DNA from 2 places in the Ferdinandcohnia salidurans genome. Region 1 is predicted to be linked to the other one. Evidence: riboswitches for the same ligand, from Rfam matches in the RefSeq annotation. Region 1 holds a riboswitch; the other holds the start of a gene.
The links. A riboswitch is a leader RNA that binds a small molecule or an ion and turns the genes downstream of it on or off. The one in region 1 is predicted to bind thiamine pyrophosphate.
Positions count from the first base shown of each region.

Region 2: linked by a shared signal. The riboswitch ahead of ACFSFW_RS05480 (3-oxoacyl-ACP reductase) and the one ahead of tenA (thiaminase II) in region 1 are both predicted to bind thiamine pyrophosphate.

Region 1 covers NZ_JBHUEK010000023.1:7,192-12,159, forward strand. Annotated here, with positions in the region: gene ACFSFW_RS14360 (ATP-binding cassette domain-containing protein) at 1-55, shown strand, start outside; gene ACFSFW_RS14365 (hypothetical protein) at 266-763, shown strand; gene ACFSFW_RS14370 (glycine zipper domain-containing protein) at 981-1,439, shown strand; gene ACFSFW_RS14375 (lysozyme inhibitor LprI family protein) at 1,571-2,218, shown strand; TPP riboswitch at 2,384-2,484, shown strand; partial or broken gene tenA (thiaminase II) at 2,565-3,265, shown strand; gene ACFSFW_RS14385 (staygreen family protein) at 3,347-3,799, opposite strand; gene ACFSFW_RS14390 (DUF3231 family protein) at 3,956-4,963, opposite strand.
Region 2 covers NZ_JBHUEK010000007.1:518,807-523,774, reverse strand. Annotated here, with positions in the region: gene ACFSFW_RS05500 (alpha/beta fold hydrolase) at 1-524, opposite strand, end outside; gene ACFSFW_RS05495 (hypothetical protein) at 725-856, shown strand; gene ACFSFW_RS05490 (DNA alkylation repair protein) at 983-1,645, shown strand; gene ACFSFW_RS05485 (hypothetical protein) at 1,666-2,064, opposite strand; TPP riboswitch at 2,201-2,307, shown strand; gene ACFSFW_RS05480 (3-oxoacyl-ACP reductase) at 2,399-3,160, shown strand; gene thiW (energy coupling factor transporter S component ThiW) at 3,182-3,685, shown strand; gene ACFSFW_RS05470 (Na+/H+ antiporter NhaC family protein) at 3,724-4,968, opposite strand, start outside.

The DNA.
Region 1 (4,968 bases):
CCCACCTGCAGGGGTAAAGGCTTGTGAACGATCTATAACAGCAAAGTATATTTAAAGGAAAGAAAAGTGTCTAAACCCTATATGACATTATTAAGGGTTCAGGCACTTTTTTCAATTAAGAACGAAGTACAGACCATTTTCCAAAAGGCTTCTTTTGTTAAGAACATGCTCCTTGCATAAACATTTATGGAAATTTAATGGATAATCGTAGAATTAGTTTGAATAAATGTTCAGTCTACTCATACTCATAAATTGAGGTGATCAAATGGATTACAATAATTTTAAATCAATTAAAGAGTATGGCTTTGAAGGTTATATTCCGATTACTGAATTGATGCAAAATCATTCGATCGTTCCACACACTAAAGGGGTTTATATGGTGCTCTATACCCCTGATCATTCACCAGAGTTTTTGAGAAAAGGTACAGGTGGTTATTTTAAAGGGAAAGATCCTAATGTTCCAGTAGGAAAGTTAAATGAAAGTTGGGTACAGGATACGAAAGTAATCTATATAGGGAAAGCCGGTGGTGGAAAAAGCTCTGCTACTCTGAATTCAAGAATAAAGCAATTATTAAAATTCGGTAGTGGAAGAAACGCGAGCCACTACGGCGGAAGGGTTATTTGGCAAATTGAGGATATCAATCATTTGATAGTTTGTTGGAAGGAACTACCTGTCGAGGATCCTAATGATGTAAAAAATCAACTGATTAAGGGTTTTAAAAAGGTACATAGAAAGAGGCCATTCGCAAATATGGTAGAATAATGATCTTAATTTGTGTGTAAGATTCAATTATATATGGAGTAGTTTAGCAAAATAAGGTATAGGGAGGATAATAATGAATCCTCTCTTTTATTTTGTGTCTGTTCTTACGGATGTGGTTATCATTAAAAAACGAAACTAAATCATGTTTCATTCGTAAATAAGGTATAAGAAATAAATGAACCTTGGCTAAATTAAGATCCCATTAGGCGGTGGTATAGTGGAAAATCATGTAGATGACATTAAAACAAATATAGAGAAACTAAGGAGTACCATAAGTAATGAACTTTCAAAAAAGCTTGATTTAAATAAATGTGAACGAGTGGTTGAAAAGCTGGATTCTTTTTCGGCAAGTTGTGAAGAGTGTCAGCAACATCTAGTTGATTTAAAGAATCATTTTACTCAACTGGAAGCGAATGACGATGAAATTGATAAGGACAGTAAACATCATAAACAAGTGATCAAAGGAATTGCTGCACATCTTCAAAAGGAACATAAGTTGGTACCTGAAGGGATGTATCTCACATTATACATGTCTATAGGTATGAGTTTGGGTATGGTGTTTGGATTAACGATTTTTGATAATATTGCATTAGGGTTGCCGATTGGGATGAGCATCGGCATTGCGATTGGTGCTGGTTTGGATGCAGATGCTAAGAAAAAAGGGAATACAATATAGTCTTTAGGACACTTACAAATGTGAGTGTTTTTTGTTTGGGTTAGGTGAGAGTTGCTTAACAAATAATTTGAACTTTCTTAAAAACTACTGGAAAATTTTATGATATACTGTTTAGTAGAGGAGGCAGTGTAATGAAAAATAAACAGCGATTACTAACTGTAATGACCATCATAGCATTTTTCTCGTTAGTTGCTTGTAGTAACTCAACGGATGAGGCAAATGCTAAACCAGAAAACGAAGAATCAGAAACTAGCACGAATTTAAAAACAGAGGAAAAACCAGCTACCAATGAGAAGTCTGGTGAAATAAATAAATCTGAGAGTCCTGAAAATACTCAGATTAAAAACAAAGAAGAGACATCTAAAGAACCATCTACGACTGAACATGACGAGACATCGAAATCTAGTAACAAGAATGAAATAACCGAAGGTATGAAGGATGCATATCTTAAAGAATTAAATAAAATGGAAGAAGCAGATAGAAACGCCGAAGATACAGCAACAATGGCAGAATTGGAAGAACAAGAGGCGGCAAGGTATAAAAAGTGGGATGAAAAATTGAACGAGATTTATGGAATGTTAAATGAACAGCTTGACTCTGAACAAATGAATCAATTACGAGAAGAACAACGAAATTGGATTAAACATAGAGATGAAACCGCAAAAGAATCATCATTGAAATATAAAGGTGGCTCGACGGAAACCTTAGAATATGTAGCTACCCAAGCAACTATGACAAGGGAAAGATGCTATGCGCTGGTTGCAAAGTATATGAATTGATTGTTTGATGATTAAGATAAAAATGAGTTGGCTATAAATGCCAACTCGTTTTTTTTACGGGATGCTGGAACATGTCCATTGACTCAAGCGGGATAAATGGACATGTCTTACTTGCCTTTTCGTATCCGCTATGTTTAACTAGTATCTAGTAACTTAATAATCTAACAATTCGACTAGGGGAGCATGTTTGTGCTGAGAGATAGAGATATCGACCCTTTGAACCTGATCTAGGTAACACTAGCGTAGGGAAGTGGAGTTGGCACGTTATGTGTAAACAAACGATATATATTGCCTAACCCATTTCTAGTCACTAGTGATGGGTTTTTTTTATCTCCCCCAAGGTCAAATGGAGAAAGGGGACAAGAAAGTGAGCAGTCTTTTTACTGATCGTTTATGGAATCGAGTGGAGCCTATTTGGAATTCGTATTTGGAGCATCCTTTCGTGAAAGGGATTGGCGAGGGTTGGTTGGAAAAGGAAAGTTTAAGCATTATATGAAGCAGGATTATGTGTACCTGATTGAGTATTGCAGACTTTTTGCGTTGGGGAGTGCGAAGGCCCCGGATTTAAAAACGATGTCCATTTTTGCAAACCTTTTGCATGGTACGTTGGAGATGGAGATGGATCTTCACCGCCAATATGCCGCAAAGTTTGAAATATCTCCAGAAGAGCTCGAGGCGACTAGACCTGCATCAACTACAACATCTTACACAAGCTACATGTTGAATGTAGCGCAACTTGGTGGTGTAGAAAATGTTGTCGCTGCAGTCCTAGCCTGTGCATGGAGCTATAACTTTATTGGAAAAGAGCTCGTCAAATGGCCTGGAGCAGTTGAGCATGAATTCTATGGGGAATGGGTGAAAATGTATTCATCCGATGAGTTTTCAGCGTTAGCGGAAGACTGTAAGCAGCTTATCAATGAAATCGCAAGCGGAAAACCAGAGCGAGATTTAGCAGTACTTGAAGAAATCGTCGTCAAAACGAGTATGTTTGAATATATGTTCTGGGATATGGCCGAAAATCTTGAGGAGTGGCCGATTAATCTATAGGACAAGTGGTTAGGTTCCGTGCACATGTTCAGTCACGGAACCTTTTTTCGTAATAAAATTTCCACAAAGTTTCGATTTCTTTCATATGGAATAATCTTGGAAAGTAGCCCAATTTTCATGTCTAGCAAACTGAGGATAGGCAGAAGTGAAGGTAACTATGATGGGAGCGTGGTCAAGAGTAGGGTAAGCATTGAATAAAAATCGATCTCCGTATCGAATAGCTGTTAAGGCAAGTGGCAATTCACGTCTAAAGATTTCATTTCGCTTTGCTGCAACTTGTAGGTTATATTCTCCTTGATCAATATATAAATAAACCTGGTAATGGAAGTGACTTCCATCTGTTCTCCATTCACCTAATACTTCATCTCTCATCGAATTAATTTTATCCCAGGCATAATGATAGCCTATTGTTAAAAATAATTCGGCAGTTGTATCAGAGTGTGTTAGTGTGTAATATCTTGGAATAATGGGTGCTGTAGCAGTAACGCTATCCCTGTATTCGACCGATAATTTGTCGGGATTGAATGTGCTCAAAAAATCATCTCCTGTCGGATATTAAATCTTATTTAAGTCCATTAATAATTCCATCATTTATATATATATAATTCAATGTGAAAACATGAAGATTTTTTATCGTGCAAAAAGGACTAGGAAATTAAATTTCCTAGTCCTTTATTAGGCTAACTAGTCTTATACTTTTCTATCTACTGCTTGGGGAGGTTGTTCAAACCATTTTTCTTTTATCGCTAACAGTAAGCCCATTCCATAAAACTTTTTCATATCATCTGATATTTTATCTAATTTTGCAACTATATCCGTTCGTAAACTGGAAGTCATAGCTTGATTTACCATAGTAAAACAGAATATACCTAAACAAGTATTAGCAAAAAACAACATTAATTTATCGGAAAAAGGAGATATCTCTATATTCGAAATTTGATAGTCTCCTGAAGCTGAAATCGGAATATTTTCTTCTTCAAGAACTTCTTGAAGTGAATGTAGAACTTTTTCGATCCCATCTCTGCCTTTTCCAAAGTGTTGTTTCAAATCTTTTTTTTGGGCTAATTTACTAAAAGTAACAAAAATCATCTTTGAAAACTGTCCCCTATAGATAATCCTTGAAAGATTAGCTATCTCAGCAGCGTTTAAAGGTCTTGAACTACCAATAAAACCATTGAGATACATGAAGTTTTTAGCATATTCCACCTCACTATCGATTGCTACTTGTGGAGGTTTCAAATATACGCCTTTGGATAACATGAGGTCTACAATTTCATTCTGGATATTTACAGAAAACGTAATGTTACCTTGAAAATGATTCCGAATATCGCTTCTTGGGCAATCTGATAATGCAATAGGATATGTACTCATCGCGAGATGTGTTAAATCGAAACAAAAATTCAAAATAAATATATCAGAAAATACTTTGGTCACGTCCACACTTACATCTTCATCGGTAAAACCAAGAGGGACAGAAAGATTTTCTTTATTAAAGATATCATTAAGTTCATCAAGATTCTTTTCAGATTGAATTAACATTTTTTCAACAATGTGTTTTATATGACTATCTTCCGTACTTACCAAAAAATATTCAAATAGTCTTTGTTGCATACTGCTCATTAAAAACGAAGACCAAATATTAGATACCTCAGTTGCGGTTAATTTTAGAAATGGCAAATGTTCATTTGATTGTTCCATCTTAG
Region 2 (4,968 bases), on a different contig from region 1:
ATGAAATCATGTGTCGTATTCTTGGCAGTACCAGCAATCGGAGCAGCACGTTTAACCATATCGGGATATCTAACTGCCCATTCGTATGTTTGTTGTGCTCCCATTGACCCGCCAACAACTAACTCAATTTCATTGATACCATATTTTTCAGTAAGGAATTGATGCTGAGCTCGTACATCATCAGCAATTCTTACATCTGGGAAATCTGACATACTTATTGGAGCAGGGCTGTTATGAGGTGAGCTTGAAAGACCATTTCCAATTTGGTTAATGATTACGATAAAGTATTTAGAAGGGTCCAATGCTCGTCCTTCGCCGATATATGGTTCATAGGCTTTATTTGTACCAGAAAACCAAGTAGGAATGACAATAGCATTATCTTTTGCTTCGTTAAGTTCTCCGAATGTAGCATAGGCGAGTTGACAGTTTGGAATGATGCCACCTTCCTCGAGTTTGAAATCTCCTAAATTAAATAGTTCATAGGGTCCATGGAATTCTTGTGTATAAAATGAATTTTCGATCAATATAGCAACCACCTTTCTTTTAATGAAATCTATTAATACAATATATAGGTGAAATCTGTTATTAAGAACTACTAGATGGACAAACCTTTAAATAAAATTTGTGAGGTGAAAAAAATTTTTTTCAAAAGGAAGCACATTTTCATAACCTCATCATATACTACTTATTGTGTGAGAAAAATGTTAGAAGGGAAGTACGGAAAATGAGCAACGAGATTAAAACACCAGTGACAAATGATTACAAGGATAGTGAAGGGTATAAAGTAATTGAAGTCAACCTCAACAATCCAACAGAAAACCTATTTGCAGTCGTAACTCCTATTAAAATGCAGTAACAGTAACGAATTCAAAAAACTGTCTTTTCGTACGTATTCTTACATAGAAAAGATAGTTTTTTTATTTTGTAATAAAAGGAGCTTCAAGTACAATTAGGATATCGAATCTTTTAAAGGAGCAATACAATGGACGATTTAAACCATCTCGTTACGATATTCGAAAAACATAGTAATCCCGAAAACGCAGTACCGATGCAAAAGTATATGAAAAACCATTTTCCATTCCTTGGGATAAAAACACCTTTAAGAAGACAATTAACACGTGATTTCTATAAAGAAACAGGTATTTTAAAACAGGATTTAAATCTTGAACTTGTCACACAGTTGTGGATGAAGGATGAACGGGAATACCAATATGCTGCACAGGATTACTTAGTTAAATCTATTAAAAGGATTGATAGTAGCCATTTACCTTTTATAGAGAATCTCATTATTACAAAATCCTGGTGGGATACTGTCGATGTTCTTTCTCCACATCTAGTTGGCAATATAGCTAAAGTAACACCTAGTATAATAGAAGAAAAAATTGAAGGTTGGGCTTTTGGGAAACACTTATGGCTTACACGTTCATCCATTCTTTTTCAGTTAAAATATAAGGAAGAAACAAATGAAACCATCCTCTACAAATACATAAAAGCCAACGCTAATAGTAAAGAATTTTTCATCCAAAAAGCAATTGGCTGGGCTTTGCGCGAGTACTCAAAGACAAACCCTAATTCAGTCCGTCACTTTATAAATGATACAACATTGCCAAAGCTAAGTGTTAGAGAAGGTAGTAAATATATTTAAGGCCAGGAATTTCCCGGCCTTTACTTAATCACTCCTAAAATGGTGTACTTACCAGATTTAAACTGGTATTTGATTTCATAAGTTTCACCTTTACTAAATTGAGCACAAAAATCCTCTACCTCTTTTTTATCTTCGCTATAAAACTGATACACGGAGTAAGGATCACTAACATTACAACTGTACTTTCCATCTCCATTTTTTTCGGATGATACTGATACTTCCTGAATAATTATTGAAGTTTCTTTCTCATAGGAGGGGCGAAGATTACCAGAACTCATGGTCACAACAATAATGAATAATCCTATTAAACTTATAATAAACGCCTTTTTCTTTTCCATTTTCACAAAAAACATAAAGATACCGCAACCAACCGCGCCGATTCCTACTGCAAATAGAGCTATCATTAAGTAAAATAACATCCCAGCACTCCTTTCTATAAATAGAATATTCAGACTGTTATCCATATTATACCATATAATGAATCTTAGAATCTTGAAACCATCAAATACCTTTACATTTTTGCAAGTACATACTATCCTTATAGAAAGAATATTCGTAAACTACTAGGGGTGCCCGACTGGGCTGAGAGAAAAGCGTGCGTTTTTTAACCCTTTGGACCTGATCCGGATTATACCGGCGGAGGAAAGTAGAGTGGAAAATGTCCATTTTCTCTTGATACCTTAAGCCAGGTCCATTTATGTGGAACTGGCTTTTTTGCGTTGTTCTTATTTACTATATGAGGAGGCTACTTGAATGAAACTACAAAATCAGGTTATTCTCGTTACCGGTGGTGCACGTGGATTAGGAAAGGAAATCGTAAAAGCTTTTGCTAATGAAGGGACAAAGGTGGTAATTAACTATTTTCAAAGTGAAGACAAAGCTCGTTCTCTACAAGAAGAAATTGGTAAAAATGCGATTGCCATTCAAGCTGATGTAAGGAATCGTGAACAAGTAAAGAGCCTATTTGTTAAAGCGAAAAATTATTTTGATCAACCTATAACAACCGTTGTAAATAATGCCTTAATCAATTTTCGTTTTGACCCAATCGCAAGAAAGAACGCAGAAAATATTTCTTGGGAGGATTTTCACGCACAACTCGAAGGAGCAATAAAAGGAGCATTACACACAACACAAGCAGCCCTTCCAGACATGAAGGAACTTGGTTTTGGACGTATTGTAACAATTGGTACGAATCTCTTTCAAAATCCTGTTGTTGCTTACCATGATTACAACACAAGCAAGGCAGCACTTTTAGGATTCACTCGGAACATGGCAAAAGACCTTGGTTCATATGGAATAAACGTAAACATGATTTCTGGAGGATTACTTCAAACAACTGATGCGAGTTCTGCAACATCTGAAGAAGTTTTCCAATTGATTAAGGAATCTACACCACTTCAAAAAGTAACAACACCAGAAGATGTAGCAAACGCAGTTCTTTTCTTTGCATCACCTTGGGGTAAAGGGGTAACAGGTCAAAACCTTATTGTTGACGGCGGTTTGGTAATGAATTAAATCAGTAATGGGGGATTCATCTTGAGTAAAACACTAAAAATGACGTTAACAGCAATGCTTGTCGCTATCGGAACAGTTACAAGTCATTTATTTGCCATACCAATAGGCTTCACAAAGGTATTTCCTATGCAGCACTTTATTAATGTCTTGTCAGCGGTTATCTTAGGTCCAGCATATGCCGTGCTTCAAGCTTTTTCTGTGTCCTTACTTCGAAACATGCTTGGAACTGGCTCTTTGTTTGCCTTTCCAGGGAGTATGATAGGGGCTTTTTTAGCAGCATTCCTATATTCCAAAACGGGGAAGGCTTCAATGGCAATGACAGGTGAAATAATTGGAACAGGGTTCTTAGGGGCAATAGCTTGTTACCCAATTGCCACACTTATTCTTGGACAGGATGCAGCCATTTTTGGTTTCATACCTTCGTTTATTTTCAGCTCAATTGTGGGATCTATTTTTGGATTTATCATTGTTGGAATCGTATTAAAAAATCCCGCCTTCAAAACATATCAAGAACGAAACTTCTAATACCTAAAAAAAGACTAAACTTGTATGTTTAGTCTTTTTTAGAACACTAATCCACCAATGATATATAACACAACAGCGATGATTCCCCCTATTGATGAAACCTTCAATTTATATTGTGCATACTCAACTAGATCTAAATCTAAAATTGATGCCGTAGTTATCGTTGTGTCACCAAGTGGGGAAGTCAAAGCTCCAAATGCACCGCTCGCAAAAACAGCTCCGACGGTTAGTGGGATGGAGGCACCAGTTGATAGGGCCAAAGCAATTCCAAGCGGCATAAATAACCCCCAAGTTCCCCAAGAGGAACCAATAAAGTACCCAACAACTGACCCGATTAGAAAAATCGTCGCAGGTGTTAAAAATCCTGGTAAAAATGACCCTAAAGTGGAACTAATAAATTCGGAAAATCCGAGTTCCTCAGCAGATAAAGTAAGAGCCCAAATAAGAATGAGAAGGGTAATCGCCTGCATCATTTGGTTTCCACCATCGTAAAAATGATACATAATTTCATGTAATTTCTGCTTTCGGATCACATAAAACACAAAAGTGAAAATGAGTGTGATAAATACAGCCAGCAGCATGACAAAAGTTGCATCGGCCATTGAAAAAGCTTCAAAGACCGTTTGAGCACCAAGTGATCTGCCGTTTTCCCATAGTAGATAGAGAGATAATCCTAAAAGTAAAAACACCGGTACAATTAAATGCCAAGGTTGCGCTTTTACAAGAGAAAGTTCTTTCTTAATTCCCATTCGGTGAAATTCATGATCATGTTCTTCCTCATCTGCGTGGTGTTGGGATTTATGGCTTTTTTTTGATGGCCAAAACGTTTGGATGATTCCAATAAGAAGCATCACAATCGCATAAAAATTAAACAAAATACTCAATAAAAATACTTGATAGGCTGACATCCCTAAATCAAGTCCTTTAATGCCACCTTCGACAAGTGAAACCATAAATCCAACAAATGCAGTTGCGACAGGTAATAGAACAATAACCGATTCGGTTGAAATATCTAATGTCATCCCGACCTTCTGTTTTGATAGGTTCATTTTTTTTATGAGTTGTTTTATGATGGGTCCAATCATCATAATCCGAAACATTGGCATCATAAAGGTAAAAGGGAGGGTGAGCCAAATTAATCCTAGAAGGCCACGTTCAGTCTTGATTTTCTCTCCAATCCATTCCGTAAATCCTTTGATACCCCCGGCAATGTTCATCATCCCAACTAAACCACCAAAAACATATAAAAAGCTTACGATTTTAATATTAGTTGGATCAGATAG